One region of the Geodermatophilus sp. SYSU D00697 genome, then DNA from elsewhere that is predicted to be linked to it. Evidence: predicted binding sites of a transcription regulator. Region 1 holds the regulator's gene; the other holds the start of a gene.
The links. Region 1 encodes LexA, which represses DNA repair genes until DNA is damaged. Its sites were predicted from a motif close to TCGAACANNTGTTCGA; they were not measured.

Region 1 (14,666 bases):
GCGAGGAGCACGAGGCCGGCGGGACCCGGCTGACCGCCCGGGTCGACGGAGCACTCGCCGCCAGCCTGGAGGGGTTCGCCGTCCCGGTCGGCTGACCGGGACGGCGCGCCCGCGTCGGTCGTCCGAGGTCACGATCGGGTCACGTCCCGGTACCGTGAGAGCGTGACCAGCGGCGCGGTGCGGCGGCGTCCGGGCGAGCACGCGCCGGACGGCGAGGTCGTGCCCGCCCCGCCGCAGCGGGTGGTCTCCGACGGCCGGCCATCGTGGTGGCTGCTGGTCCTCGCCCTGCTCGTCACCGTCGCGGTGACCGCGGACCTGCTCAGCCGGGGTGTGCTCGAGCGGATGGACCTGCGGGTCTCCGAGGTGGTCAGCTCCTGGCAGCTCAAGGAGTCGGCCGCGTACTGGCCGGTGTGGGCGGTGACCCAGCTGGGCGGGCGCGGCTTCATCCTGATCGTCCTGGCGGTCCTGACCGGCTACCTGGTGTGGCGGCGCCGGACCGCCGTGCCGCTGCTCCGGGTGCTGGTCGCGCTCGCGCTGCTCACCGTCGTCGTCTACGGCTTCAAGTACGGGACCGGGCGCACCGCACCGGCCTATCCCGGGTCGTTCTTCCACCGCGACGGTGCGTCCTACCCGTCGGGGCACGTGGCCAACGCGGTCCTCATGTGGGGTGTCGCCCGGTGGCAGGCGGTGGAGTTCCGGCTCGCCGCGGGCGTGCAGCGGGCCTTCCGGCTGCTCAGCGTCTTCGGCCCGGTCGCCACCGGGGTGGCCATGGTGTCCCTGGACTTCCACTGGGTCACCGACGCGGTGGTCGGGGCGGCGGTCGGCATCCTCCTGCTGGGCGTGGTCCATGCACTGGACGCAGTCCTGCTGTCACGCTGGGTCGGTGCCCGAGCTGCTCACCCCTCCGCGTAGCGGCACGCCGGGCCGGCACCTGGCTGCGGGGACGGTCCTCGCGCTGACCGCCGTCCTCGGTGCCGCGCAGCCGGTCTCCGCCGAGGAGGCGACGGCGCCTCGCACGCAGTGCCAGGTCACCGACCCCCGGCTGGCGGAGCTCTCCGGCCTCGTGGTGGTGGGCGACCGCATGCTGGCCCTCAACGACGGTGGGGAGCGGCTCGACGTCCACGTCCTGGACGCCGGCTGCCAGGTGGTCGACGTGCGCAGCGCGCCGGTCGACCCCTACGACCCCGAGGACCTCGCGGTCGGCGCCGACGGGACCGTGTGGCTCGCCGACACCGGCGACAACAACGGCACGCGGGAGACGGTGGCGCTGCTGGCCCTGCGGCCGGACGGCAGCACCGCGGTGTACCGGCTGGCCTTCCCGGAGGGACCCCGGGACGTGGAGGCGCTGCTCCTCGCGCCGGACGGCACGCCTTACCTGGTGACCAAGGAGGTGCTCGGAGCCAGCTCGGTGTACCGCCCGGTGAGCGCGCTGGTCGACGCCGGCACGGTTGGCCTCACCGAGGTGGCGGGTGTCGAGTTCACGCTCACCGGGACCCCGGGCGGTCCGGTCGGTCGCGCCGGGCAGCTCATGGTCACCGGGGGAGCGGTCTCGCCCGACGGCCGGTTGCTGGCCCTGCGGACCTACACCGACGCCTACGTCTGGCCGCTGTCGGGCTCCGACGTGGCGGGTGCACTGGCCGCCGACCCGGTCCGGCTGCCGCTGCCCGCGTCGCCGCAGGGCGAGGCGGTCAGCTTCACCGCCGACGCCTCCGGCCTGGTCGTGACCAGCGAGGGACTGCCGGCCGACGTCATCGTCGTCCCGTTGGGCGAGCTCCCGAGCGACGCCGCTGCGTCGACGTCGGCGGACGGTTCCCTCCCCGACCTGCTGAGCGCCGACGACGGCGGCATGCCGGCCGTCGCGGCGGCCGCGATCGCGGCCGTGGTCGCCGCCGCCCTGGTGTGGGTCGGCGGGAGGCTGCGCCGGCGCCCCTGAGCCCGGGGCGGCGCCTGCGGGTCAGACCCGGCGCAGCACGGTGACGACGCGACCCAGGATGGTGGCCTCGTCACCCGGGATGGGCTCGTAGGCGGGGTTGTGCGGCAGCAGCCACACGTGGCCGTCACGACGCTTGTAGGTCTTGACCGTCGCCTCGCCGTCGATCATGGCGGCCACGATCTCGCCGTTCTCGGCCGTCGGCTGCTGGCGCACCACGACCCAGTCGCCGTCGCAGATGGCCGCCTCGACCATCGAGTCGCCGGCGACCTTGAGCATGAAGAGGGTGCCCTCGCCGACCAGTTCGCGGGGCAGCGGGAAGACGTCCTCGACCGCCTGCTCGGCGAGCACCGGGCCACCGGCGGCGATCCGGCCGACGAGCGGGACGTAGGTGGGGGCGGGCGCCTCGTCGGTGCCGGCCGGGGCGGCGGTGGACACGAGCTCGGCCGGCGCGTCGCCGGGCAGGCGGACGTCGAGGGCCCGGGGCCGGTTCGGGTCGCGGCGCAGCCAGCCCTTCTTCTGCAGGACCGTGAGCTGGTGGGCCACCGAGGAGGCCGAGGACAGGCCGACGGCCTCACCGATCTCGCGAACCGAGGGCGGGTAGCCGCGGCGGTCGATGGAGTCGCGGATGACCTCGAGGACGCGCCGCTGGCGCTGGGTCAGGCCGTCCCCGGCCTCGCTCCGGTCGGGGAAGGTCCGCACGGCCGCCGTCTCGGTGGCCGCCGGCGCGCCGGTCGTCCTCCGGCGGCTCCCCGACGTCCCGCTCTTCTCCGCCACCGTCGCCTCCTCGCCGGCTGCTGTCGCAGCACGTCTCGTCGTTCGGGACCGACCGTAGCGTGCCGGGCCCTCTCGATCAAACACGTGTTCGAACTGCCCGGCAGGGCGCGATGGCGTTCGTCGGACCCATCCGGTAGACATCGCACAGCCGTTCGAATCGAACAGGCGTTCGACGGTCCGGGCAGCGGTGGGAGGAGTGGTCGTGGCGGGCATGCGGCAGGCGGTGCTGGACTTCGACGACGCGGTACAGGTGCCCTGGCGGCCCCGGCTCCGTGCGGTCCCGGTGGCCGACGACGGTGCGGCCGGGCGCCGGCCACGGCCTCCGGCGTCGCGGGCGACCGTGTCCCGGGTGGGCGCATGCCGGCCCGAGTCGGTCCGGGCGACCGACGACGGTGCGACCGCGCCCGTCGACTCGTCCGCCACCCGGCCGGGTCCGGTGCGACCCGGGCAGACGCGGCCGGGCCCGACCCGGCCGGCGGGGGCCGCGGTGCCCGGTCCCCCGGCGGGGCGGCCCGTGCGCGGCGGCTGCGGCCGGGTGCGGCACCGGCCGGGTCCGGGGGTGCGGCTGACCCGCAGGGCGCGCCGGCTGGCGGTGGTCCTCGCGCTGGGGGTCGGCGTGGCGCTCGGGTCCTGGCTCGGACCTCTCGTCGCCGATGACCCCGGCGACCTGCGGCTGGTGGGGGAGCGCAGCGTGGTCGTCCAGGCGGGGGACACGGTGTGGTCCATCGCCGCAGACTTCGCCGGGCCCGACGAGGACGTCCGGGCCGTGGTCGACGTGATCGAGGAGCTCAACGAGCTCGACGGTGCCCGCGTCGTGCCGGGACAGGTCCTCCTGCTGCCCTGAGGGCGTCCCGTCCCTCCTCCTCCGGGCCCGGCACGCCGCGGGGCCAGACAGCGACAAGGCGAGGCGGTCAGGTTCGTCAACCCTCCGTACGGAGGCGTTGACGCTGCGTGGTCAAAAGGGCACCTAACGTCAGAGGCGTGTCGCGGATGTCCGGAAGCCGAGCAGCGGTCTTCACCCAGCAGTCCCAGGCCGTCGAGGTGTCCGTGGCCGGCGCCTGGTTGCCGGGGTCGATCCTCGGCTGGCGCCACGACGCCGGCGGATCCTGCGAGGTGTGGGTCCGGCTGACCGTCGCCGGCGGTGTGCGCGAGACCTGGGTCGCCCTGTCCGACCTGCGGCTGCCGGAGTCGCCCGTCGTGGAGGCGTCGCCTCCCGCTGGGCGTGGGGACGACGCCGCCGCGCCGATCCTCGACCTGGCCCGCGCCGCCGCCCGTGAGCGGCTCGTCGCCGGCGTGCTCGGCGCTCCGGAGCGAACGGCGTCCGGCGTCCCGGCGCAGGGCCGTCGCCGGCGCCGTCACGGCGGGGACGTCACCGCGGAGATGCCGGCGCTCGATGCCGCCCTCGCCGGGCGCCACCGGGCACCGGGCGGAGCCGGGCGACACCGGGCCGCGGACGACGACACCCGCGTCGGCCTCCCGGCGGTCGCGGTCCCGCCGCGCGCCGAGGGCGACTGCCTGACCCGCCCCCTCCGGCTGGGTGAGCGGGTGCCCCGCCCCCGCCTGACCCGTCCCGACGGCGCCGTCCGCGGCTGAGGCCCGGCCGCCCTCCGGGGTCGGGTGCCGACGCGCGCATACACCGCTCCGCCGCCGCCGCGCGACTCCTGCGGGGCGTGTCGCGGCGTGTCGCCGTGGCGGGTGGGGCAGCAGAGCGCCCCTGGTCACGGCCGTGTCTCGGGGGCGTGTCCCGGCTTGCAGATCTTGTGTTGCCGGGCCTAGGGTTCCCCTACATCTAGTAGTTGCACCGCTGTAAGCCCGTCCACAGCCGGTCCTCAGGTTCTCCCCGGGACGTCCACCGGATGTCCCCAGGAGGGTCCACAGCCGGCTTCCCGGCTCGGGTGCCCCGGCCGCTTCGCGGCCGCCGCGCCCGCCGGTCGGGCGGGGGCGCGACGGACCACCACGAGGGGAGGGGAGCCGCGATGCGTTGCCCCTTCTGTCACAACGCCGACAGCCGGGTCATCGACTCACGCGAGGCCGACGAGGGGGCCACCACCCGGCGGCGCCGGTCGTGTCCCGCGTGCGGCCGGCGGTTCACCACGGTGGAGGAGGCCGTCCTCGCCGTGGTGAAGCGCAGCGGTGTCAGTGAGCCGTTCAACCGGACCAAGGTGGTGGCCGGCGTCCGCCGGGCCTGCCAGGGCCGGCCGGTCGACGAGGACCAGTTGCAGCAGCTCGCCCAGCAGGTGGAGGACGCGACCCGCGCCACCGGCGCGGCGGAGGTCCCCAGCCACGAGGTCGGGCTGGCCATCCTCCGGCCGCTGCGGGAGTTGGACGAGGTCGCCTACCTGCGCTTCGCCAGCGTCTACCGCGCCTTCACCTCGCTCGAGGACTTCGAGAAGGAGATCACCGAGCTCCGGGCCCGGTACGTCGCCGCCGGGACCCCGCCGCTCCCTGGCATGCAGGACACCTCCCCGGCCGTGCGCCGGCGGGGGAGTGGGCGGGGCCAGGCCGCCTCCACCGGCAGCGCCGCCGGCACCTGAGAACTGTCAGCACCACCCGATAGAACAAGTGCGGCTCTCTTCCCCAGCCGCCTTGCCCACCCGCAACAGAGGGAGAGCTCCGTGACCGAGACCGAGGATCGCTTGACCGGCCGCACGCGTCGCGCCGCCAAGGCGCCGACCCGGGGGAAGGGCCTGAAGGTCAAGCGCGTCTTCACCACCGCCGGTGTGCACCCGTACGACGAGGTCACCTGGGAGCGTCGTGACGTCGTCATGACCAACTGGCGGGACGGCTCGATCAACTTCGAGCAGCGCGGCGTGGAGTTCCCCGCCGAGTGGAGCATCAACGCGACCAACATCGTCACGACGAAGTACTTCCGCGGCGCCGTGGGGACCCCGCAGCGGGAGAGCAGCCTGCGCCAGCTGATCGACCGGGTCGTGCTGACCTACGGCCAGGCCGGCCGCGAGCACGGCTACTTCGCCACCGAGGGTGACGCGGAGATCTTCGAGCACGAGCTGACCTGGATGCTGCTGCACCAGTACTTCAGCTTCAACAGCCCCGTGTGGTTCAACGTCGGCACCAGCGCGCCGCAGCAGGTCAGCGCCTGCTTCATCCTGGCCGTCGACGACACGATGGACTCGATCCTGAACTGGTACCGGGAGGAGGGGCTGATCTTCAAGGGCGGCTCCGGCGCCGGCCTGAACCTCTCCCGGATCCGCTCGTCGAAGGAGCTGCTGTCCTCCGGTGGCACGGCCTCCGGCCCGGTGTCCTTCATGCGCGGTGCCGACGCCTCCGCGGGCACGATCAAGTCCGGTGGTGCCACCCGTCGCGCGGCCAAGATGGTCGTCCTCGACATCGACCACCCCGACATCGAGGAGTTCATCGAGACCAAGGCGCGCGAGGAGGACAAGATCCGCGCGCTGCGCGACGCCGGGTACGACATGGACCTCGGCGGCAAGGACATCACCAGCGTCCAGTACCAGAACGCCAACAACTCCGTCCGGGTCTCCGACGAGTTCATGCGCGCGGTCGAGGACGGCACCGAGTTCGGCCTGCGCGCCCGGCTCGACGGCTCGGTCATCGAGACCATCGACGCCAAGGGCCTGTTCCGCAAGGTCACCCAGGCCGCCTGGGAGTGCGCCGACCCGGGCATCCAGTACGACGACACGATCAACGACTGGCACACCAACCCCGAGACCGGCCGGATCAACGCGTCCAACCCGTGCTCGGAGTACATGAGCCTGGACAACAGCTCGTGCAACCTCGCGTCGCTGAACCTCATGAAGTTCCTCAAGGACGACGGGACGTTCGACTCGAGGAACTTCGTCAAGGCAGTCGAGCTGGTCATCACCGCGATGGACATCTCGATCTGCTTCGCGGACTTCCCGACCGACCCCATCGGTGAGACCACCCGCGCCTACCGCCAGCTGGGCATCGGCTACGCCAACCTCGGCGCCCTGCTGATGGCGACCGGTCACGCCTACGACTCGCGTGGCGGCCAGACCCTCGCCGCGGCGATCACCTCGCTGATGACCGGCACGGCCTACCGCCGCTCGGCGGAGCTGGCCGGCATCGTGGGCGCGTACGAGGGCTTCGCCCGCAACGCCGACGCCCACGCCCGCGTCATGCGCAAGCACGCCGCGGCCAACGACGCCATCCGTCCGGTGGGCGCCGACGACGCCGACGTGCTCAAGGCCGCGACCGCCCAGTGGCAGGAGTGCCTGGAGATCGGCGCGGACAACGGCTGGCGCAACGCCCAGGCCTCCGTGCTGGCCCCCACCGGGACCATCGGCTTCATGATGGACTGCGACACGACCGGCATCGAGCCGGACTTCTCGCTGGTCAAGTACAAGAAGCTGGTCGGCGGCGGCTCGATGCAGATCGTCAACCAGACCGTGCCGCGGGCCCTGCGCAGCCTGGGCTACCAGGACGAGCAGATCGAGGCGATCGTCGAGTACATCGCCGAGCACGGCCACGTCGTGGACGCCCCGAGCCTGCGCCCGGAGCACTACGAGGTCTTCGACTGCGCGATGGGGGAGCGGGCCATCTCCCCGATGGGCCACGTCCGGATGATGGCCGCGGTGCAGCCGTTCATCTCCGGCGCCATCAGCAAGACGGTCAACATGCCGGAGACGGCGACCGTCGAGGACGTCGAGAACATCTACTTCCAGGGCTGGAAGCTCGGCCTCAAGGCGCTGGCCATCTACCGGGACAACTGCAAGGTCGGCCAGCCGCTGTCCGACGCCAAGGCCAAGAAGGCCGACACGACGGCCGCGGCCGCGGAGGTGGCGGCTCCGGCTGCGCTCGCCCACCCGGTGCGCAAGCGGCTGCCGAAGAAGCGGACCAGCATGACGACGTCGTTCTCCGTCGCCGGGGCCGAGGGCTACATGACCGCCGGCATGTACGAGGACGGCAGCCTCGGCGAGGTCTTCCTCAAGCTGGGCAAGCAGGGCTCGACCCTGGCCGGTGTCATGGACGCCTTCTCGATCGGCATCTCGATCGCGCTGCAGCACGGTGTGCCGCTGGAGACCTACATCCAGAAGTTCACCAACATGCGCTTCGAGCCGGCCGGCATGACCGACGACCCAGACATCCGCATCGCCCAGTCGGTGATGGACTACATCTTCCGTCGCCTGGCGCTGGACCACCTGCCGGTGGAGAAGCGGGCCAACCTCGGCATCTTCAGCGCCGAGGAGCGCGCCGCCCAGGTCTCCGGCTACGGCACCTCGGCCTCCACGCCGGAGGTCGTCGAGGAGGAGGTCGACCTGGAGGCGCTGCGCACCTCCGCGCCGGCCGAGGGCCCGGCCCAGCCCGAGCCCAAGGCGGATAAGTCGGTCAAGGAGGCGCACTCCTCGGCCGAGCTGCTGGAGTTGGTCACCGGGACGGCCACCGACGCGCCGCTGTGCATGACCTGCGGCACGAAGATGCGTCCGGCCGGCAGCTGCTACGTCTGCGAGGGCTGCGGCTCCACCAGCGGCTGCAGCTGATGTAGTCGGCCGGGACGTGTTGTCCGCGCCGGTCCGGGCGGCGTCGTCCCGAGTTCGGGCAGCACTGTCCCGGTCTCCGCCAGCGGGACTCCCCGACCACTGAGGTCGTCACCGGCCCGGTTCCCTCCAGGAGCCGGGCCGGTGGCGTGTCTGGCGCAGGAGTGAGCAGGCCACCCGGCGCTCGTCGGTGACTCCGTGGCTGGGGTCAAGGGGTCACCGACGGTGTCGATACTCCTCAGTAGCGCATCCAGGATCATCGTGTCAGCAACGCAGGAGTGTCCCTTCGTGACCCAGCCAGGAGGGGTTCAGCCGAACCCCCACGACCACGGCGGCCAGCCCGGCCCCACGCCCCCGGCCGACAACCGGCCCCCGGTCGGCCCTCCATCCCAGTCGCCCAGGCAGCAGGTCGGCGCTCCCCAGCCCCAGCCGCCGTACGGGATCCCGCAGGGCTCCTGGCAGCCGCCCGCCCAGCCCGGCCCGAGCCTGCCCACGCCGCCGAGGCACCCCTGGTTCAGGCAGAAGCGGTTCCTCATCCCGGCCGGGGTGCTGGCCGTGGCGGTGCTGGGCGCAGCCGTCGCGCCGAAGGAGGACACCGACAGCGCCCCCGTCGCCAGCTCCAGCGCGCCCGTGGTGGAGACGTCGGCACCCGCGTCGGGACCTTCCTCCGCTCCGCTCCCGTCGATCAAGGAGGTCGCCCCGGCTCCTTCGCCGGCTCCGGCCTCGGAGCCTTCCTCTGCTACCGCGCCGCCGGTCGAGGAGGTCGCCCCGACTCCTCCGCCGGCCCCCGCGCCTGCTCCGGCTCCCGCACCGGCACCTGCGCCCGCTCCCGCGCCTGCCCCGGCTCCTGCGCCCGATCCGGCACCCGATCTCACGGTCGGCCAGGAGAACGCGCTGGAGTCTGCGGGGGACTACCTCGACTACTCGTCCTTCTCGCGCTCCGGGCTCATCGAGCAGCTCGAGTACGAGGGCTACTCGACCAGTGACGCGACGTGGGCCGTCGACCGCCTGGACGTCGACTGGAACGAGCAGGCCGCCCAGTCCGCCAGGGACTACCTCGACTACTCGTCCTTCTCGCGCTCGGGGCTCATCGAGCAGCTGGAGTACGAGGGCTTCACCCCCGAGCAGGCCGAGTACGGGGTGAGCCAGGCCGGGTTCTGATCCAGGCCCACCCGGTGCGCTCCCCGGCGCACGCCGGGACGTCGGTGCCGGGTGCGCTGACCGGACCCACCGGAGGCCCGCCTGCTCGGGACCTCGTCGTGCCGCCCCGGCCGCCTCGTGCGGCCGGGGCGGTCCCGTCTCGGCGCCGGCCGGAGACGTGCCCGAGCCGCCGTCACCGGCCGCGACGTGCAGGCACCCGGCGGGCGCTGCAGCGCGAGGGAGGCGCACCGCGAGGGGCGCTGCACCGCGAGGGCCGCTGCACCGGCTGCCCACCACGCCGGAACCAGGTGATCGACCGCGTTCCCGGATGGTCGCCGGTCAGCGACCGGCGTCGTCGTCCGGAATGCCGTCCGGGACCCACCGCGGACCGGCCTCGTCGGGCCGGGGACGGTCCTGACGGTGCAGCCGGATGGCGACCAGCGCGACGTCGTCCTCCGAGGATCGCCCGCTGCTGGACGGATCCGGTCGCGTTCTCGCCGGCGGGAGCCGTCGGGACGAGGGGGCGCAGTCTGGGCCGGCCGCGGGCCGCGGGCCCACGAGCGCCCCGCCGCCGGGCCGTGCCTGGTGCAACGATGGACGCCCGCCCGGTTGGCTACTTTACGATGTTCACACATCGGCGAGCGCTGCGGGGGATGGCCGGGGGTGGCGTGTGCGCGGAGGTCCCGACGGTTCGGCCAGCATCGAGGCCGAGGCCGGGGGACGGGTGCTCCGGCTGCGGGGCGAGGTCGACGTGGACGTCGTCGAGCGTCTCCGGCGCGAACACCCCGGCGGGCTGCCGCCGATCGCGGCCATCGAGGCCGGCGAGGTGACCTTCCTGGACGCGGCATGTGTCGCCCTGCTGGTCGAGCTGGCCCAGGTGGCCGACCGGCAGGGTCGGACGCTCGTGCTGCGGTCCGCCTCGGAGCGGGTCGACCGGGTGCTACAGCTGACCGGAGCGGACGCCCTGTTCCAGCGATCCGGATGACGTCGGCGGCGCTGCCCGGGTCGGGGCCTCGGCCGGCGGGATCGTCGCGCCCGGTGCGTCGGTGGTCTCGAGGAGGTCGCTGAGGAGGTCTCGTGTGGAGGTCAGCTCCGTGACCAGCAGCTGCCGCGCCACCGCCAGCAGCTGCGAGGTCCTCGGGTCCCGCAGCGAGTAGCGCACCGCCGAGCCCGAGCGGTGGGCGAGGACGACCTGAGCCCGCCGGAGGACCGCGAGTTGTTGGGAGAGCTGCGACATCTCCACCTGGAGCTGGGTCGCGAGTTCCCCGACGGTCCGCTCTCCCTGGGTCAGCTGCTCCAGGACCAGCACGCGCAGGGGATGACCCAGGGCCTTGAACAGATCGGCCTTCGCAGCGGCGATCGGGACATGGCGGTAGGGCACGTCCCGGACTCTACGGGCCGGTGATCGGCGGGGTCCCGTCCCCGACGGGGGTCCACCCCGGGTGGGGGAGTCGGCCCGGCCGGGGCCGCATCCCGGGGCGCGGACGGCAGCGCCCCCCAGCGGCGGACGGCAGCGACCCCCCACCCGCGACGGCAGCGACCCCCCACCCGCGGACGGATGGGGGGTCGCTGCCGTGGTGTCGGAGACCCGGGCTCGGAGGGGTCAGCCGCGGTAGTTCACGTGGACGTGGTCGAAGTGGTTCGCCGTCACGCCGCCACGGTCGGCCATCGCCTTCCAGGTGCCGGTCGGCGAAGTCAGGATCCGCTGCTGCCAGATCACGTACTCGACGCCGAGCTCGTCCCAGTGGTCGACCTGGTACTGGGCGATGGCGTCGCCGAGGGCCGCGTCGGACAGGACCATGTAGTCCAGGGCCAGCCCGGACGGGTGCCCGTGCGGGTCGACCGCGCTGCCGCGGGTGCCGCCGATGGTGATGCCGGCGGCGCCGGCCACGTTGCTGACCACCGCGTCGGCGGCCGCCTGGGCCTGCGGCCGCACGGCGCCGGCGCTGTTGGTGATCTGCGCGACCGCTGGAACAGGTGCCGGAGCGGCCACGGCCTGAGCCGGGGCGGCGGCAGCCACGGGCGCGGAGTTGCCGACGGTGCCCACCTCGACGGGCGCGACGGCGGCCTGCGCGGCGCCGGCGACCAGCAACACCTGACCGGGGAAGATCAGGGTCGGGTCGCTGCCGATGACGCCGACGTTGCGCTGGTACAGCTCCCGCCACGGCTGGTGGAACGTGGTGGCGATCCCCGCCACCGTGTCGCCCCGCTGGACCGTGTAGACGTCCGACGGGGCGGCGGCCGGGGCCGGAGCGGCCTCCGGGGCCGGGGCGGCAGCCGGGGCCGCGGGAGCGGCGGCCGGCGCGGGTGCCGGCGTCCCGGCAGCGGCCGGCGTGGTGCCGTCGGTCAGCTGCTTCCCGCAGGTCGGCCACGCGCCGATGCCCTGCCCGGCGAGGACCTTCTCGGCGATCTCGACCTGTTGCGCGGGGGTGGCGAGGTCGGCGCGGGGGGCGAGCTCGGTCCCGCCGTAGCCGGCCCAGGTGGACTGGCTGAACTGCAGCCCGCCGTAGTAGCCGTTGCCGGTGTTGATGCTCCAGTCGCCGCCGGACTCGCACTCGGCGACGCCGGTCCAGTCGTGGGTGGTGGCGGCGGATGCCGGGGTGCTCAGGACGCCGAGTCCGACGACGGTGGCCCCTGCCGCGACGGGGGCCTTGGCGATGACCTTCTTGGTCCGGACATAGCGCGGCGCACGGTGCTTGGCCATGGGTGATCTCCGATCACCGCCGGCGAGGTGAGCTGTCGGGTTCGGACGATCGGTGCCCGGCCGCGGGTCGCGGCTTCACCCCGAGGCGCGCCCGGCCGTTCGGCCGGAGCGCCGTGGAACGTGGGTCCCCCACCCCTGCCCTGAGGTTCTGGAGACGGCTACCGGTGGGCAGGGTTTGGCGGACCGGCGCCACGCTCCCATCTGCGGAACGCAGCCAAAACGTTACGTTGGGTCATGTGAACTGTCGCCGTGACGGTCGTCACGCTTTGGTGTGCATGGGGAGGACGGGCAGGTCGGGGCGAGAGACTCCGCGGACGTGCTCTCCGGCACAGCGGTCCCGGCGGCGGCACAGCGGTCCCGGCGGCGGCACAGCGGTCCCGGCGGCGGCACAGCGGTCCCGGCGGTGGCACAGCGGTCCCGGCGGCGGCACAGCGGTCCCGGCGGTGGCACAGCGGTCCCGGCGGTGGCACAGCGGTCCCGGCGGCGGCTGGCGAGCGGTCCGGCCGCCGCCGGGGGGCGGTCACAGGACCTGGTGGCCGTACATCTCCCCGAGCGGGTCGGCGATCAGCTCGATGCGGGCGCCGTCGGGGTCGCGGAAGTACACCGACACCCCGCTGTGCACCTCGTGCGGCACCCCGGCGGCGGTCAGCCGCCGCACCAGCTCCTGCCAGCGCTCGGGGTCGACGCTGATGGCCATGTGGTGCAGCCCGCCCAGCACCTCGGCGTAGGGGCCGACGTCCAGGCCGGGGAAGTCGAAGAAGGCGATGAGGTTGCCGTTGCCGATGTCGAAGAAGAAGTGCGAGGAGCCGGGGTAGTCGCGGTTCTCGATCAGCTCGGTCAGCGGGAAGCCCAGGACGTCCTGGTAGAAGCGCACGGTCCGCTCGACGTCGCTGCTGATCAGCGCGGTGTGGTGCAGGCCGCGGGCGGTGGTGGCGGGGCGCTCGCCGGCCGGCCGCAGGTACGCGGCGCGGATGCGCGCCCGCTCGGCCTCCAGTGCAGCGGGGTCGGGGGCGGTGGTCGTCATCGGGGTGCGTCCTCTCGGGTCGGGGCGTCAGCGGTCGGCGGAGGGGGCGAGCCGGAACTGCTCCCGCCGCTCGGCGGGCACGAGGTCGAGGTAGGCCGGGTGCCGCTGGATGTAGCCGCGGATGAACGGGCAGAACGGCAGGACGGCGTGGCCCGCCGCCCGCGTGGCGTCCAGGGCGCCGCGCGCCAGCACCGAGCCCAGCCCCCAGCCCTCGAAGGCCGGGTCGATGACGGTGTGGGTGAAGGCGACCGACGACGCGGTCCGCCGGTACTCGGCGAAGCCGGCGACCTCGCCGTCCACCCGCACCTCGAAACGGCCGGCCCCGGGCACGTCCACCACCACCGGCTCGTTCTCGGGCATCGCACACCGGTCCTCTCGGTCGACGGCAGAGTCTTGCAGGCGAGGACCGGCGCGCACGCCGATCCCGCCGGCGACCGACGAGACGCGGCCCGGGCGGCTCAGGAACCGGCGGCCCGCGGCCGGGGGACGATCGGGCCCGGTCCGACGCGGCCCTCCATCAGGCAGGTCGTCCCGGCGGCCCGCGTTCGTGCGCCCTCGATCCGCCGCCGTGCCTCCTGCACCAGCGTGCCGTCCTGCCGGGGAGCGCAGACCAGGATGGGCCGGTGCGCCCGGACGGCGGGGTGGGCGAAGGCCTGCTCGACCAGCTGGGCGCTCAGCGGGTCCGGCAGGTCGGGGCCGTCGGCCCAGAACTCGACGACGACCTCGCCGTCGGGCTCCCACACGTGCGCCTCCGCGACCGCCACGGCGGACATCACCACGGTGACCCCGGTGGGTTCGACGAGCAGCTCCCAGCGCCGTCCGTCGGGTGTGCCGCCCGGGATGCGGCGGGGGCGCGCGACGGCGGTGGGGGCGGTCCTGGGGCGGGGCGGCTGCGCGGCAACGGTCAACGCGGTGCTCCTCGGGACGGGTGTCGGGTGAGCCGTCTCCACGGTGCCGAGCGGGCGGTGCCCCGCGCAGGGCCGTTGGTCCCGGAATCAGCGGTCCACCTCGGGTCGAGCCCGAGCGCGGACAGGCCCGGACCGGTGCGGCAGGGTGTCCCCGTGGCCGGGGGGCCACCGGAGGCGGTGCGCGGGACGCGGTCGTCGCGCCGTCCGGACGCGAGTCGAGGAGACGGTGCATGAGGACACGCGGAGCCGTGCTGCGGGGACCCGGCGACTGGGAGGTCGTCGACCTGGAGGTCCGGGACCCGGGCCCGGGTGAGGTCCTGGTCGACATGGCCTACGCGGGCCTGTGCCACTCCGACGAGCACCTGCGGTTCGAGAGCGCCCGCTATCCGATCGTGGGCGGGCACGAGGGCGCCGGCGTCGTCCGGGCGGTCGGTGCGGGCGTGACCGGCCTGGCGCCCGGCGACCACGTGGTGACCGCCTTCCTCCCCACCTGCGGCCACTGCCGCTGGTGCGCCTCGGGCCGGTCCAACCTGTGCGACCTGGGCGCGACCATCGCCACCGGCCGGCTCCCCGGCGGCGGCTGGCCGTTCACGCTGGACGGCGAGCCGCTGGGCGGGTTCTGCATCGTCGGGGCATTCGCCGAGACGTCGCTGCTGTCGCAGTACTCGTGCGTCAAGATCGACGACCACCACCCGCTGGACGTCGC
Region 2 (14,666 bases), on a different contig from region 1:
GGTGCGCGGCCTCACCCAGGACGACTCGCACAGCTACGTCACGCCCGAGCAGGCGCCCGGCGAGGTCCGCCACCTGCTGGCGTTCGTCCTCGGCCTGCTGCGCGACTTCGGCCTCGACGACTACTACCTGGAGCTGTCCACCCGCGGGGACGACCCCGAGAAGCAGGCCAAGTTCGTCGGCTCGGACGAGCAGTGGGCCCTCGCCACCGCCGTGCTCGAGGAGGCGGCGAAGGAGACCGGTCTGGAGCTCGTCCCCGACCCGGGTGGGGCGGCGTTCTACGGACCGAAGATCTCGGTGCAGGCCCGCGACGCCATCGGCCGCACCTGGCAGATGTCGACCATCCAGTACGACTTCAACCAGCCCGCCGGCTTCGGCCTGGAGTACACGACGCCCGACGGCGGCCGGCAGCAGCCGGTGATGATCCACTCGGCGAAGTTCGGGTCGATCGAGCGGTTCTTCGGCGTCCTCACCGAGCACTACGCCGGCGCCTTCCCGGCGTGGCTGGCACCGGTGCAGGTCGTCGGGATCCCGGTCACCGACGAGCAGGTCGGCTACCTGACCGACGTGGCGCTCAAGCTGCGCGCCCGGGGGATCCGGGTCGAGGTCGACGACTCCGACGACCGGATGCAGAAGAAGATCCGCACCGCGAGCAAGCAGAAGGTGCCGTTCGTGCTCATCGCCGGGGCCACCGACGCCGAGGCCGGCGCGGTCTCCTTCCGCTTCCGCGACGGCAGCCAGCACAACGGGGTGCCCGTCGACCACGCGGTCCGTGCCATCGCGGCGTGGGTGGCCGGCCGGGCCAACGTCGACCCGACCGCCGATGCGCTGGTGACCGGATGAGCACGGGCGCGGAGGAGAGCTACCGGGTCGCCGTCTCCGCCGATGACGGCGGCCCGGCGACGGTCTTCGAGCACCTGTGGACGCCGTACCGGATGGCCTACATCCGGGGCGAGGGCAAGCCGACCGGGGCCCACGACTGCCCGTTCTGCCTCATCCCGCAGATGAGCGACGAGGAGGGGCTGGTCGTGGCGCGCGGGGAGACCGTCTACGCCGTGCTCAACCTCTACCCGTACAACGCCGGCCACCTGATGCTCGTGCCCTACCGGCACGTGCCCGACTACACCGACCTCACCGAGCCGGAGGTCGTCGAGCTCGGCCGGTTCACCCAGACGGCGATGCGGGTGGTCCGCTCGGTGTCCGGGGCGCACGGGTTCAACATCGGCATGAACCAGGGCTCGGTCGCCGGCGCCGGCATCGCCGACCACCTGCACCAGCACGCCGTGCCGCGCTGGGGCGGGGACACCAACTTCATGCCGGTCATCGGGCTGACCCGGGTGCTGCCGCAGGTGCTGGCCGAGACCCGCACGCTGCTGGCCGCGCACTGGCCGGACGCCGACCGGTCCGTTCCGGTCCGGGGGGACTGATGCTCGGCGTCAACGCCCGTGCCGCCGTCGGGCGGTTCTGGGCGCCGGTCGTCGCCGGCCTCCTGCGGGCCGGGGTCACCGCGGACGCGGTCACCCTGGTCGGCACGCTCGGCGCGATCGCCGGCGCGGCCGGACTGATCGCCACCGGGCACCTGTTCTGGGGCGCGTTCACCGTGACGGTGTTCGTGCTGCTCGACATGCTCGACGGCGCGCTGGCCCGCGCCCGGGGCGGCGGCTCGGTGTTCGGCGCGGTGCTGGACTCCACCGGCGACCGCGCGGCGGACGCGGCGGTCTTCGGCGCGCTGGTGTGGTGGTTCTCGGGGGAGGGGGACAACCGCCTGCTGGTGCTGCTGGCCCTGCTGTGCCTGGTGCTCGGGGTGCTCACCTCCTACGTCAAGGCGCGGGCCGAGGGCGTCGGGCTCCGCTGCGACGTGGGCATCGTCGAGCGCACCGAGCGGCTGATCCTCGTCCTGGTCGGCACCGGCTTCAGCGGGCTGGGCATCCCGTACGCGGTGCACGTCGCGCTGTGGGTGCTGCTGGTGGGCAGCGCGGTCACCGTGGGGCAGCGGTTCGCCGCCGTCCACCGGCAGGGCCGCGGCCGGGCCCTCCCCGCGTCGCCGCCGTCCCCGCCCCCGCCGGGCGCCGCTCCGTGAGCGACGCGGTGGGCGCCGCGCCGGCGGCTGCGGCCCCCGGTCCGCCGGACCCGTCCACCGGGACCGGGCGCCCGCCGCTGCGGTCCCGGGTCGGTGCCCGGGTCACCGACCTCGGCTTCGCGGCGGGCTGGGGCGCGGTCCAGCGGCTGCCCGAACCGGTCGCCCGGGGCGCCTTCGACGCGGCCGGGCGCTGGGCCGCCGGGCGGCGCGGGAGGGGAGTCCGCCAGCTGCGCGCCAACCTGCGGGTGGTCACCGGGGGGCGGTTGTCCGAGGCAGAGCTCGACGAGCTCACCACGCGGGCGATGCGCTCCTACGCCCGCTACTGGCAGGAGGCGTTCCGGCTGCCGCGCCTCTCGCGCGAGCGGATCGTCGCCGGCACAGTGCACACCGGCGTCGAGCACTTCGAGAAGGCCCGCAGCGAGCGCCGGGCCGTGATCGCGGCGCTGCCGCACAGCGGCAACTGGGACGCCGCGGGGGTGTGGCTGACCGACTGGCTCGGCGGGCCGTTCATGACCGTCGCCGAGCGGCTGCGGCCGGAGTCGCTGTACCGCCGCTTCCTCGAGTACCGGGAGTCCCTGGGCATGCGGGTGGTCCCGCTGACCGGCGGTCCGCGGCCGAGCTCGACCGTGCTGCGGGATTGGGTCGAGGGCGGCGGGTGGACCTGCCTGGTGGCCGACCGGGACCTGGGCGCCGGCGGGGTCCCCGTGGAGTTCTCCGGCCGCCCGACGACCGTGCCGAGCGGGCCGGCCCTGCTCGCCGCGCAGACCGGCGCGGCCCTGCACCCGGCCTTCTGTTCCTTCACCGAGCGGGGCTGGCGTTTCGACGTCTTCCCCGAGGTCCCCGTCGACGGACCGGGCCGGCTGCGCGACCGCATCGGCGCCGCGATGCAGGGGGTCGCCGACGCCTTCACCGAGAGCATCGCCCGCCGTCCGGAGGACTGGCACATGCTCGGCCGGATCTGGTCCGACATCCCGCCCGACCCCCTCCCGGAGCGGCGCTGATGCGCATCGGGCTGGTCTGCCCCTACCAGTGGGACGTCCCCGGCGGCGTCCAGTACCACGTGCGCGACCTGGCCGAGACGCTGCGCGGGCTGGGGCACCACGTCGAGGTGCTCACCCCCGCCGAGCGGGAGGAGTCCCTGCCCGCCCAGCACGTGACCTGGGCCGGGCGGGCCGTCCCCGTCCCGTACAACGGCTCGATGGCCAGCGTGCAGTTCGGGCCGGTGTCGGCCGCGCGGGTGCGCCGCTGGCTGCGGGAGGGCCACTTCGACGTCGTCCACGTGCACGACCCGGCGCCGCCGTCGATCGGGCTGCTGGTGTGCATGATCGCCAAGGGCCCGATCGTGGCCACCTTCCACGCGGCCACCACGCGGTCGAAGTGGCTGGCCGCGTGGGGCCCGGTGATCCGGCCGTGGCTGGAGAAGATCACCGGGCGGATCGCGGTGTCCGACTTCGCCCGCCGGGTGCAGGTCGAGCACCTGGGCGGGGACGCGGTCATCATCCCGAACGGCGTGCACGTCGCCGCGTTCGCCGAGGGCCCGACCCTGCCCGGGCACACCCGCGGGGTCGACGGCCCCACCATCGGCTTCCTCGGGCGCTACGACGAGCCGCGCAAGGGCCTGCCGGTCCTGCTCGAGGCCATGCGCACCGTCGTCCGCAAGCACCCGGGTGCCCAGTTGCTCATCGCCGGGCGCGGCGACCCCGACGCGGTGTACGAGCAGCTCGGCGACGACCTGCGGCCGCACGTCTCCCTGCTCGGCGAGCTGTCGGAGGAGGACAAGGCCGCCCTGCTCCGGTCGGTCGACGTCTACTGCGCGCCGAACCTGCTGGGGGAGTCCTTCGGGATCATCCTCATCGAGGCGCTGGCCGCGGGGGCGCCGATCGTCGCCAGTGACCTCGACGCGTTCGCCCAGGTGCTGCAGGACGGCGAGGCGGGCGTGCTCGTGCGCCGCGGCGACGCCCGGGCGCTGGCCCGCGCGCTGTCGGACCTGCTCGCCGACCCGCAGCGCCGCGCGCGGTTGTCGGCCACCGGCCGCGAGGCCGCCGCGGCCTACGACTGGGCGGTCATCGCCCGCCGGATCCTCGACGTCTACGAGACCGTCGTCCTGCCCGGATCCGGGGAGGTCACCGCCGAGGAGTCCGACGACGGCCTGGCGGACCTGTCGGACGTCGTCGACGACGACACGGACGACGCCCCGCTGCGGTCGACCCTGCGCCGGTGGGTGCAGCGCTAGCCTGACCCGTCGTGACCCCCGACGTCTGGCTGCTGCTCGCGGTCGCGGCCGTCGTGGTGCTCCTGGCGCTGTGGGCGGGGTGGACGCTGACCCGGCTGCGCCGCCTGGAGGTGCGCGTCGACCGGGCCTGGACCGCTCTCGACACCCAGCTGCAGCGGCGGTCCGGGCTGGCCGCGGAGCTGGCCCGCGACCACGCCGCCGCCCTGGGGGAGGAGCGGGCCGCCCGGCTGGCGGTGGCCGCCCGCGAGGCGCGCGCCCCCCACGCCGGCGACCGGGAGCTCGCGGAGAACGCGCTGGGCCGCGAGCTGCGGGACCTCCCGACCGACCTGCCCGGCGTACCGGTCGCGCTACGGGCCGACCTGGACGGCACCGCGACCCGGATCGGGCTGGCGCGGCGGTTCTACAACGACGCGGTGCGCGACACCCACCTGCTGCGCAGCCGCCGGCTGACGGCGCTGCTGCGCCTGCACGCCGCCCGCCCGGCACCCCGCTTCTTCGACATCGAGGACGGCCTGCGGGAGGTCACCAGCAGCGCCGCCGGTGGGGGACGGCCGCGGTCCTGAGCGGCCGTACGATCATCGCGCCCTCTCCCGTCGAGCACCGAGGCAGTTCCCGTGACCCAGCACAACCAGACCCTTCCCGGCACCACCGGCACCGAGGGCGTCAAGCGCGGCATGGCCGAGCAGCTCAAGGGCGGCGTGATCATGGACGTCGTCACCCCCGAGCAGGCGAAGATCGCCGAGGACGCCGGTGCGGTCGCCGTCATGGCCCTGGAGCGGGTGCCCGCCGACATCCGTGCGCAGGGCGGCATCGCCCGCATGAGCGACCCGGACATGATCGCCGGGATCGTCGACGCGGTCTCCATCCCGGTCATGGCCAAGGCCCGGATCGGCCACTTCGTCGAGGCGCAGGTGCTGCAGAGCCTCGGGGTGGACTACATCGACGAGTCCGAGGTGCTCACCCCGGCCGACGAGGCCCACCACATCGCCAAGGACGAGTTCACCGTGCCGTTCGTCTGCGGCGCCACCGACCTGGGCGAGGCGCTGCGGCGGATCGCCGAGGGCGCCGCGATGATCCGCTCCAAGGGCGAGGCCGGCACCGGCAACGTCGTCGAGGCCGTCCGGCACATGCGGGCCATCCGCAGCGGGATCCGCCGCCTGGGCACCCTCGACGCGACCGAGCTGTTCGTCGCGGCCAAGGAGCTGCGCGCCCCGTACGACCTGGTCGCCGAGGTCGCGCGACTGGGCAAGCTGCCGGTGGTGCTGTTCACCGCGGGGGGCATCGCCACCCCGGCGGACGCCGCGATGATGATGCAGCTGGGCGCCGAGGGCGTCTTCGTCGGCTCGGGCATCTTCAAGTCCGGCGACCCGGCGCGGCGCGCCGCGGCGATCGTCCAGGCCACCACGTTCTCCGACGACCCGGACGTCATCGCGAAGGTGTCCCGCGGCCTGGGCGAGGCCATGGTCGGCATCAACGTCAGCGCGCTGCCCGAGTCCGAGCGCTACGCGTCCCGCGGCTGGTGACACCGCACCCGATCCGGGCCGGTCTCCCAGGCAGGGTCCCTACCCTCGCGCCGTGACCATGGAGCGGGAGCGTGCCGCCGACCGGCAGCTCCCCGGCCTGCCCGGCCGCGTGGCCGGTGTCGACGTCGCCCGTGGGCTGGCCGTCCTCGGGATGTTCGGCGCCCACCTGGGGCGGACCGGGGACCTGACGTGGGACCCCGCCACGTGGAGCGGGGTCGTCGACGGCCGCTCGTCGATCCTCTTCGCGACGCTCGCCGGCGTGTCGATCGCCCTGCTCTCCGGTGGCACCGCCCCCGTCACCGGCCGGGAGCTCGGCCAGGTCCGCACCCGCGTCCTCGTCCGGGCCGCCTGGGTGTTCGCGATCGGCGGGGTCCTGGAGCTGCTGGACACCTTCGTCGCCATCATCCTGGAGGTCTACGCGGTCCTGTTCGTGCTGGCGCTGCCGTTCCTGCGCTGGTCACCACGGCGCCTGCTGCTCGCCGCCGGGGTCGTCGCGCTGGCCGCTCCGCCGGTCGTCCTCGCCGTGGGCCGGTACGCCACCGCCCGGGACGAGGAGCGGGGACCGTTCGCCTGGCTCCTCGTCACGGGGTACTACCCGGCGGTCGTCTGGGCGGCGTTCGTGCTCGTGGGGCTGGCGGTCGGCCGGCTCGACCTGCGTACCGCCCGGGTGCGCGCGGGACTGCTCGCCGGCGGCCTGCTCGCCGCGGCGGTCGGGTACGGCGGTGCCTGGCTGAGCGCCCGGCTGGTCGGGCCGGGACGGCGGCTGGCCGGGATGGAGCTGGGTTTCGGCCGCCCCGGTGACTGGGACCCGGCCTGGTTCGCCGGGGCCGAGCCGCACAGCGGGACGTCGTTCGAGGTGGTGGGCTCCGCCGGCGTCGCCGTCGCCGTCCTCGGCCTGTGCCTCGTGGTCGCCGACCGGCTGCCGCGGGTGACGTACCCGCTGGCGTCGGTGGGCGCGACGGCGCTGTCGGTCTACACCGCGCAGATCGTGGCGATCTGGGCGCTGGGCGTGGAGTCCTCCGACGACGACTGGGGGCGGTGGGTCCGGTTCACCGTGACCGCGCTGGTGGTGGCCACGGCGTGGCGGCTGCGGCTCGGACGGGGACCGCTGGAACGGCTGCTGACCTGGAGCTCGCGCCGGGTGGCGGGACCGTAGCCTGTCTCCCCGTGCCCGAGAACCCGGTCGTCGGTGTGCTGGCGCTGCAGGGTGACGTCCGCGAGCACCTGGCCGCGCTGTCCGCCCTCGGCGCCGAGCCGGTCACCGTGCGCCGTCCGGAGGACCTGGGCGCGGTGGACGGTCTGGTCCTCCCGGGCGGGGAGTCGACCACCATGGCCAAGCTGACCGTCCGGTTCGGGCTGCTCGAGCCGCTGCGTGCGGCCATCGCCGGCGGGCTGCCGGCCTACGGGTCCTGCGCGGGGATGATCATGCTCGCCGACCGGCTGCTCGACGCGCCCCCGGACCAGGTGACCGTCGGGGGGCTCGACGTCACCGTCCGGCGCAACGCCTTCGGCCGCCAGGTCAACTCCTTCGAGTCCGAGGTCGGGTTCGAGGGTCTCGACGGTGGCCCCGTGCGCGCCGTGTTCATCCGCGCGCCGTGGGTGGAGGAGGCAGGTCGGGACGTGCAGGTGCTCGGCCGGGTCGTGGGTGGACGGGCCGACGGTAGGATCGTCGCCGTCCGCCAGGGCAACCTGGTGGCCACCAGCTTCCACCCGGAACTCACCGGGGACCGCCGGGTGCACGCGTTGTTCGTCGACCTGGTGCGCAGACAGACGGCACGCCGTTCGGGCGCCGGGAACGAGAGGGGAGTGCCGTGAGCGGCCACTCGAAGTGGGCGACGACGAAGCACAAGAAGGCCGCGATCGACGCCAAGCGCGGCAAGCTCTTCGCCAAGCTCATCAAGAACGTCGAGGTCGCGGCCCGGGTGGGCGGTGGCGACCCGGCGGGCAACCCCACGCTGTACGACGCCATCCAGAAGGCGAAGAAGTCCTCGGTCCCCAACGACAACATCGACCGCGCCGTCAAGCGCGGCTCGGGGGCGGAGGCCGGGGGCGCGGACTGGCAGACGATCATGTACGAGGGCTACGCGGCCGCCGGCGTGGCGGTGCTGGTCGAGTGCCTCACCGACAACCGCAACCGCGCGGCCTCCGAGGTCCGGACGGCGATGACCCGCAACGGCGGCTCGATGGCCGACCCGGGCTCGGTCTCCTACCTGTTCTCGCGCAAGGGCGTCGTCGTGGTCCCCAAGGCCGACGGCGTCGACGAGGACAGCGTCCTCATGGCGGTGCTCGAGGCCGGCGCGGAGGAGGTCCGCGACCAGGGCGACTCCTTCGAGGTGGTCAGCGAGCCCACGGACCTGGTCGCCGTCCGGACCGCGCTGCAGGACGCCGGGATCGACTACGACTCGGCCGAGGCCGGGTTCCTGCCGAGCGTCACCGTCGAGCTCGACGAGGAGGCGGCGGGCAAGGTCTTCCGCCTCATCGACGCCCTCGAGGACTGCGACGACGTGCAGAACGTCTACGCGAACTACGACGTCTCCGACGAGGTGCTCGAGAAGGTCGGGTGACGCGGGGGCGGAGGACGACGCGTGGACGAGGTCGGCTGAGCGCCCTCTCCGCTCGCAGGCTCCGGACGGCCCGGGAGGCGTGTCGTCGCCGATCCGTCGGCGCGAGCGGTTAGCCTCGGTCGAACACCAGTTCGGTCATCGGGAGGCGCGTCCATGCGAGTGCTCGGCATCGACCCGGGCCTCACCCGGTGCGGGTGGGGCGTGGTCGACGGGCGTCCCGGCGCCCGCCCGGCGGCGGTGGGCGTGGGCGTCGTCCGCACCGCCGCCGAGCTGGACCTGGAGCTGCGGCTGCTCGAGCTGCACACCGCGGTGACCGCGCTGCTGCGCGAGCACCGGCCCGACGTCGTGGCGATCGAGCGGGTGTTCACCCAGAACAACAAGGGCACCGCCACCGGCACCGCCCAGGCCGCCGGCGTGGCGGCACTCGCCGCGGCGCAGGCCGACCGGCCGGTCGCCTGGCACACGCCCAGCGAGGTCAAGGCCGCCATCTCCGGCAGCGGCCGAGCCGACAAGGAGCAGGTCACCCTCATGGTCACCCGGGTGCTGGGGCTGTCGTCGCCGCCCAAGCCCGCCGACGCCGCCGACGCGCTGGCGCTCGCCGTCTGCCACGCCTGGCGGGGGCCCGCGCAGCAGCGGCTGCGCCACGCCGCGCTGGCCGGGGGCATCGGTGCCCCCGTGCGGTCCACGACGCTGCCGCGCTGGACGGGGGTGTCCCGGTGATCGCGAGTGTGAGCGGCCGCGTGGCGGCCGTGTCACCCGACGGCGCCGTGGTCGAGGTCGGCGGCATCGGGCTGTCGGTGCAGTGCACGCCCGGCACGATCGCCCGCCTGCAGGTGGGGGAGGACGCCCGGCTGTCGACCAGCCTCGTCGTGCGCGAGGACTCCCTGACCCTCTACGGGTTCGCCGACGACGACGAGCGCCAGCTGTTCGAGCTGCTGCAGACCGCCAACGGTGTGGGCCCGCGGCTGGCCCAGGCGGTGCTGGCCATCCACCCGCCGCGGGAGGTCCGCCGTGCGGTGTCGATGGCCGACGTCAAGGCGCTCACCCAGGTCCCCGGCATCGGCAAGAAGGGCGCCGAGCGGCTGATCCTGGAGCTGCGCGACCGGCTCGGGTCCACGAGCACCGACACGCAGCTGGACGGCGCGCCGGCGCCGGCCGGCCTGCCGCCGGTCACGCCGGTCGCGCCGTGGCGGGACCAGCTCACCTCGGCCCTCGTGGGTCTGGGCTGGACCGGCAAGGAGGCCGAGAGCGCCGTCGCCCAGCTCGCGCCGATCGCCGACGAGCAGGTCGCGGCGACCGGATCGGTCGAGGTGGCGGTGCTACTGCGGCAGGCCCTGCGGCTGCTGGGTAGGCCGTGAGCACGCCGTTCGACCGGGGGCTGCCGGCCGCCGACGCCGGCCCGGGGCGGGACCACGCGGTGTCGGCCCAGGCCGGTGACGAGGAGCGGGTCGTCGAGTCGGCGCTGCGGCCGCACTCCCTCGACGACTTCATCGGCCAGCCCAAGGTGGCCCGGCAGCTGGGACTGGTGCTGGAGGGCGCCAAGCGGCGCGGCCGGCCGCCGGACCACGTGCTGCTCTCCGGTCCGCCCGGGCTGGGCAAGACCAGCCTCGCCCTGATCATCGGCACCGAGCTCGGGACGTCGGTGAAGATCACCAGCGGCCCGGCGATCGAGCGCTCGGGCGACCTCGCCGCGATGCTGTCCAACCTCGGCCCCGGCGACGTCCTGTTCATCGACGAGATCCACCGCATCGCGCGGCCGGCCGAGGAACTGCTGTACATGGCGATGGAGGACTTCCGGGTCGACGTCGTCGTCGGCAAGGGCCCCGGTGCCACCGCCATCCCGCTGGACATCAACCCGTTCACCCTGGTCGGCGCCACGACCCGGGCCGGCCTGCTCACCGGCCCGCTGCGCGACCGGTTCGGCTTCGTCGGCCAGATGGAGTTCTACGAGCCGGCCGAGCTGCAGCGGGTGCTCGCCCGCAGCGCGGCGCTGCTGGGCGTCGAGCTGACCGACGAGGGGTCCGCCGAGATCGCCGGCCGGTCCCGGGGGACGCCGCGCATCGCCAACCGGCTGCTGCGCCGGGTGCGCGACTACGCCGAGGTCCGTGCCGACGGCCGGGTGACCCGCGAGGTCGCCGAGGCGGCGCTGGCCCTCTACGACGTCGACCACCTCGGGCTGGACCGGCTCGACCGCGCCGTCCTCGAGGCGCTGGTGATGCGCTTCGGCGGCGGGCCGGTCGGCGTCGCGACGCTCGCGGTCGCCGTGGGGGAGGAGCCGCACACCGTCGAGGAGGTCTGCGAGCCGTTCCTCGTCCGCGCCGGCCTGCTGGCCCGGACGCCCCGGGGCCGGGTCGCCACCGAGGCCGCGTGGCAGCACCTGGGCCGGCCGCTGCCGCGGGGTGGCATCCCCCTCGGGAGGGTCACAGCAGACCCACCCGCCCCCGGGTCGTCGTCAGAGACGCTGTTCGACGCCTAGACTGCGGAGCGCTGGCGCGCAACTCGTCCGGCCGCGGCCGCGCGCGTCCTGCCCGGTCGCTGCACGCGGATGTCGCGGCGCGCCACAGCCGCCGTACCCGAGCGGTCCCGTCCCGGGCCGCACCCCACCGCGGAACGCCGCGCGGTAGAGAGGCACATCTGTCGTGGAGCAGTACTTCCCGCTCGTCCTCCTGGCCCTGGCCTTCGTCCTGCTCATCGTCCTGCCGGCCCGGCAGCGCAAGCGGATGCAGGCCCAGGCCCGAGCGATGCAGGAGTCGCTGACCCCGGGCACCCCGGTCATGACGACCGCCGGGCTGCACGGCACGGTCGTCGCCCTGGGTGACACCACCGTCGATCTCGAGATCGCCCCGGGCGTCGTGGTGACCTTCGCCCGGCAGGCCATCCTCGAGGTCCGCCAGCCGGCCGTCGCCGGGCCCGCCGAGACCGGCCCCGCCGTCCCGGGGGACGACACCGGTGGCCCGGCCGACGGTGGCCCGGCCGACCGGACGCGCTGAGCGGTCACCCTCCCGTGGCCCAGCGTCAGCTGCCTGCGCGCCGGTACTTCGGCGCGTTCGTGCTGATCATCGCCGTCCTGTACGGCCTGATCTTCTTCACCGGCGACACCCGCACCCCGCAGCTCGGGCTCGACCTGCGGGGCGGCACGACCGTCACCCTCGCCGCGCGCACCCCGGACGGGCAGGCGCCCGCCCCCGAGAACCTCGAGCTCGCGCGGCAGATCATCGAGCAGCGCGTCAACGGCCTGGGCGTGGCCGAGGCCGAGGTGGTCACCGAGGGCGACTCGAACATCGTCATCTCCGTCCCCGGTGACGACGGCGACCAGGCCCGGGAGCTGGGCCAGACCGCGCAGCTGCGCTTCCGCCCGGTCCTCTCCGGCCCGGAGCCGGCCACGCCGGCGGCCGAGGACAGCGCCGCGCCGACCGACGGGACGGCGCCGACCGACCCGGCTGCGCCGACCGACCCGGCTGCGCCCACGGACGCGGCTGCGCCCACGGACGCGGCCACCCCGTCCGACGGCGCGGTCGCCGACCCGTCGATCCCCGACCCGGACGCCCCGGCCGTGACCCTCGAGCAGGCGCAGGCGGAGTACGCCACGCTGACCTGCGACACCACCGACCCCGCGGCCGCTGTCGACCGGTCCGAGGACCACGTCGCGGCCTGCTCCGAGGACGGCCAGTTCAAGTACCTGCTCGGCCCGGCGATCCTCGAGGGCACCGACATCGTCGACGCCCAGGCCGGCACCCAGCAGGCCACCGGCGAGTGGGTCGTGCTGCTGGACTTCAACTCCACCGGCCGCGAGACCTGGGCGACCTACACCGCCGCGAACATCGGCAAGAACGTCGCGTTCACCCTCGACGGCCGGGTGGTCTCCGCGCCCACCATCCAGAGCGCCATCAACGGGCAGACGACGATCACCGGGCAGTTCACGCAGGAGGGGGCCGAGCAGCTGGCCAACCAGCTGCGCTACGGCGCCCTGCCGCTGACCTTCACCCAGGCCACCGCGCAGTCGATCTCCACCGAGCTGGGCGAGGAGCAGCTGCAGGCCGGCCTCATCGCCGGCGCCATCGGCATTGCGCTGGTCTTCGTCTACGCGCTGGTCTACTACCGGCTCCTGGGCCTGGTGATGATCGCCAGCCTCCTGCTGTCGGCGGTGGTCGTCTACGCCGTCCTCGTGCTGCTGGGACGGCAGATCGGTTTCACCCTCAGCCTGGCCGGCATCGCCGGGTTCATCGTGTCGATCGGCATCACCGCGGACTCCTTCGTCGTCTACTTCGAGCGGCTCAAGGACGAGATCCGCGAGGGCCGCACGCTCCGGTCGGCGGTGCCGCGCGCCTGGGTCCGTGCCCGGCGCACCATCCTGTCGGCCGACGCGGTCAGCTTCCTGGCCGCGGCGATCCTCTACGTCCTGGCGATCGGCGACGTGAAGGGCTTCGCGTTCACCCTCGGCATGTCGACGGTCCTCGACCTGGTCGTCGTCTTCCTCTTCACCCACCCGCTGATGGCGGTGCTGGCCCGCTTCCGGTCCTTCGGCAGCAGCCGGTTCTCCGGGCTGGGCCGCAGCCTCGACCGCCCGGGCCGGCCCGCCGGGGGCCGTCGTCCCTCGGACCGGCGAGAGCTGGTCGGCGCCGGCAGTGGGTCCGGCAGCACCGCGCAGGACAGGAGCGACTCATGAGCGGCCGCGACCCCCGTCGCCCAGACGACGAGCTGCCGCTGGGCACGGACTCGGACGAGGTGCAGGACGCCGGCTCCGCCGCGCGAGATGCCGCGGCGGCCGCCGACGACGACGCCCTGGCCGACGCCGGCCTGCCCCGCGAGGGGGACGCCGACCGTGGGCGCCCCGGCCGCCGGGCCTCCCTGGCCCACCGGCTCTACAACGGCGAGGCCGGGCTGGACGTCGTCGGGCGCAGCCGGCTGATCTACCGCATCACCGCGGTGGTCGTGCTGCTGTGCATCGCCGCGATCGTCTTCCGGGGCTTCAACTTCGGCATCGACTTCGCCGGGGGCAACAGCTTCCGCCTGCCGGGCAGCGAGGCGCAGCTGAGCGAGGTGCGGACGGCGGCCGAGGACGCGGGCGCCGACGTCGCCAGTGCCCAGGTGGTCGGCGGCGACACCGTGCTGCTGCGGACCGGCGCCCTCGACACCGACGCCGAGCGGGCCGTTGTCGAGGCGGTCGCCGGCGCGGTGGGCATCGACCCCTCGCAGGTCAGCCCCGAGGCGGTGAGCGCGGAGTGGGGCCGCGACATCACCGACCAGGCCCTCATCGCGCTGGCGGTCTTCTTCGTCGCGGTGGTGCTGTTCCTGGCGGTGCGCTTCCAGCCCAAGATGGCCGTCGGCGCCATGGCGGCGCTGGTGCACGACATCGTGGTCACCGCCGGCGTGTACGCGCTGGTCGGCTTCGAGGTCACCCCCTCGACGGTGATCGGGTTCCTCACCATCCTCGGGTTCTCCCTCTACGACACCGTCGTCGTCTTCGACAAGGTCGACGAGAACACCCGCGACCTGGCCAAGAGCGCCCGCATGACCTGGGGCGAGGCGGCCAACCTCGCGGTCAACCAGACGCTGATGCGGTCGATCAACACGTCGGTCATCGCGCTGCTGCCGGTGGCCGGCCTGCTGTTCGTCGGCGCCGGCCTGCTCGGGGTCGGCACGCTCAAGGACCTCGCGCTGGTCCTGTTCGTCGGTCTGGCGGCGGGCACCTACTCCTCGATCTTCCTGGCCACGCCGATCGTGGCCGACCTCAAGGAGCGCGAGCCGGAGGTGCAGGCCCTCCGCAAGCGCGTGCTCGCCCGGCGCTCGGCGCAGGCGCGGCAGGGCGGGGCCCGGGTCACCGCCGGGCGCGCCCCGGTCGCCAGCGCCCGTCGTGCGGGCGGCACCGCCCGGCGCGGCGGTGGCGTCGCCGTCGCCGAGCGCGAGGCGGAGCTCGGGCCGGCCGCGGCCGACGTCGTGGTGGAGTCGCCGGAGTCGGTGCGTCCCGAACCGCGCAGCGGCGCGACGGCGGCACCCCGTCCGGGGGCGCGCCCCCAGCGGCCGGGCCGTCCCTCGGGCGGGAAGAAGCGACGGTGACCGTCGAGCGCGCGGCCGAACGGCCCCTGGACGAGCTCATCGCCGAGCTCACCGTCGACGTCCCGGACCACCCCGAGCCGGGCGTGCTGTTCCGCGACCTGACCCCCGTCTTCGCCGACGGGCCCGCCTTCCGGCGGATGATCGACGGACTCGCGGCGCCAGCGTTGGTCGACCCCCGCGCCGCCGCGCTCGCCGACGGCGACTCCGACCC

Region 2: ruvC (crossover junction endodeoxyribonuclease RuvC) is a predicted target of LexA. The motif match lies at 8,518-8,533, and genes of this name have one in related genera.

The regions. Positions count from the first base shown of each region.
Region 1 covers NZ_JBJGYV010000009.1:85,618-100,283, reverse strand. The annotation lists gene hflX (GTPase HflX) at 1-95, shown strand, start outside; gene ACI79C_RS10325 (phosphatase PAP2 family protein) at 163-912, shown strand; gene ACI79C_RS10320 (hypothetical protein) at 884-1,933, shown strand; gene lexA (transcriptional repressor LexA) at 1,955-2,707, opposite strand; gene ACI79C_RS10310 (LysM peptidoglycan-binding domain-containing protein) at 2,910-3,551, shown strand; gene ACI79C_RS10305 (hypothetical protein) at 3,698-4,300, shown strand; gene nrdR (transcriptional regulator NrdR) at 4,684-5,241, shown strand; gene ACI79C_RS10295 (vitamin B12-dependent ribonucleotide reductase) at 5,323-8,187, shown strand; gene ACI79C_RS10290 (Ltp family lipoprotein) at 8,473-9,345, shown strand; gene ACI79C_RS10285 (STAS domain-containing protein) at 9,995-10,309, shown strand; gene ACI79C_RS10280 (ArsR/SmtB family transcription factor) at 10,265-10,705, opposite strand; gene ACI79C_RS10275 (LysM peptidoglycan-binding domain-containing protein) at 10,928-12,028, opposite strand; cyclic di-AMP (ydaO/yuaA leader) riboswitch at 12,031-12,192, opposite strand; gene ACI79C_RS10270 (VOC family protein) at 12,549-13,052, opposite strand; gene ACI79C_RS10265 (GNAT family N-acetyltransferase) at 13,080-13,412, opposite strand; gene ACI79C_RS10260 (hypothetical protein) at 13,511-13,960, opposite strand; gene ACI79C_RS10255 (NDMA-dependent alcohol dehydrogenase) at 14,191-14,666, shown strand, end outside.
Region 2 covers NZ_JBJGYV010000034.1:6,643-21,308, forward strand. The annotation lists gene thrS (threonine--tRNA ligase) at 1-841, shown strand, start outside; gene ACI79C_RS21515 (HIT family protein) at 838-1,425, shown strand; gene pgsA (phosphatidylinositol phosphate synthase) at 1,425-2,078, shown strand; gene ACI79C_RS21525 (phosphatidylinositol mannoside acyltransferase) at 2,075-3,079, shown strand; gene ACI79C_RS21530 (glycosyltransferase family 4 protein) at 3,079-4,311, shown strand; gene ACI79C_RS21535 (hypothetical protein) at 4,323-4,874, shown strand; gene pdxS (pyridoxal 5'-phosphate synthase lyase subunit PdxS) at 4,926-5,834, shown strand; gene ACI79C_RS21545 (heparan-alpha-glucosaminide N-acetyltransferase domain-containing protein) at 5,893-6,990, shown strand; gene pdxT (pyridoxal 5'-phosphate synthase glutaminase subunit PdxT) at 7,002-7,649, shown strand; gene ACI79C_RS21555 (YebC/PmpR family DNA-binding transcriptional regulator) at 7,646-8,398, shown strand; gene ruvC (crossover junction endodeoxyribonuclease RuvC) at 8,552-9,118, shown strand; gene ruvA (Holliday junction branch migration protein RuvA) at 9,115-9,756, shown strand; gene ruvB (Holliday junction branch migration DNA helicase RuvB) at 9,753-10,874, shown strand; gene yajC (preprotein translocase subunit YajC) at 11,038-11,388, shown strand; gene secD (protein translocase subunit SecD) at 11,403-13,064, shown strand; gene secF (protein translocase subunit SecF) at 13,061-14,455, shown strand; gene ACI79C_RS21590 (adenine phosphoribosyltransferase) at 14,452-14,666, shown strand, end outside.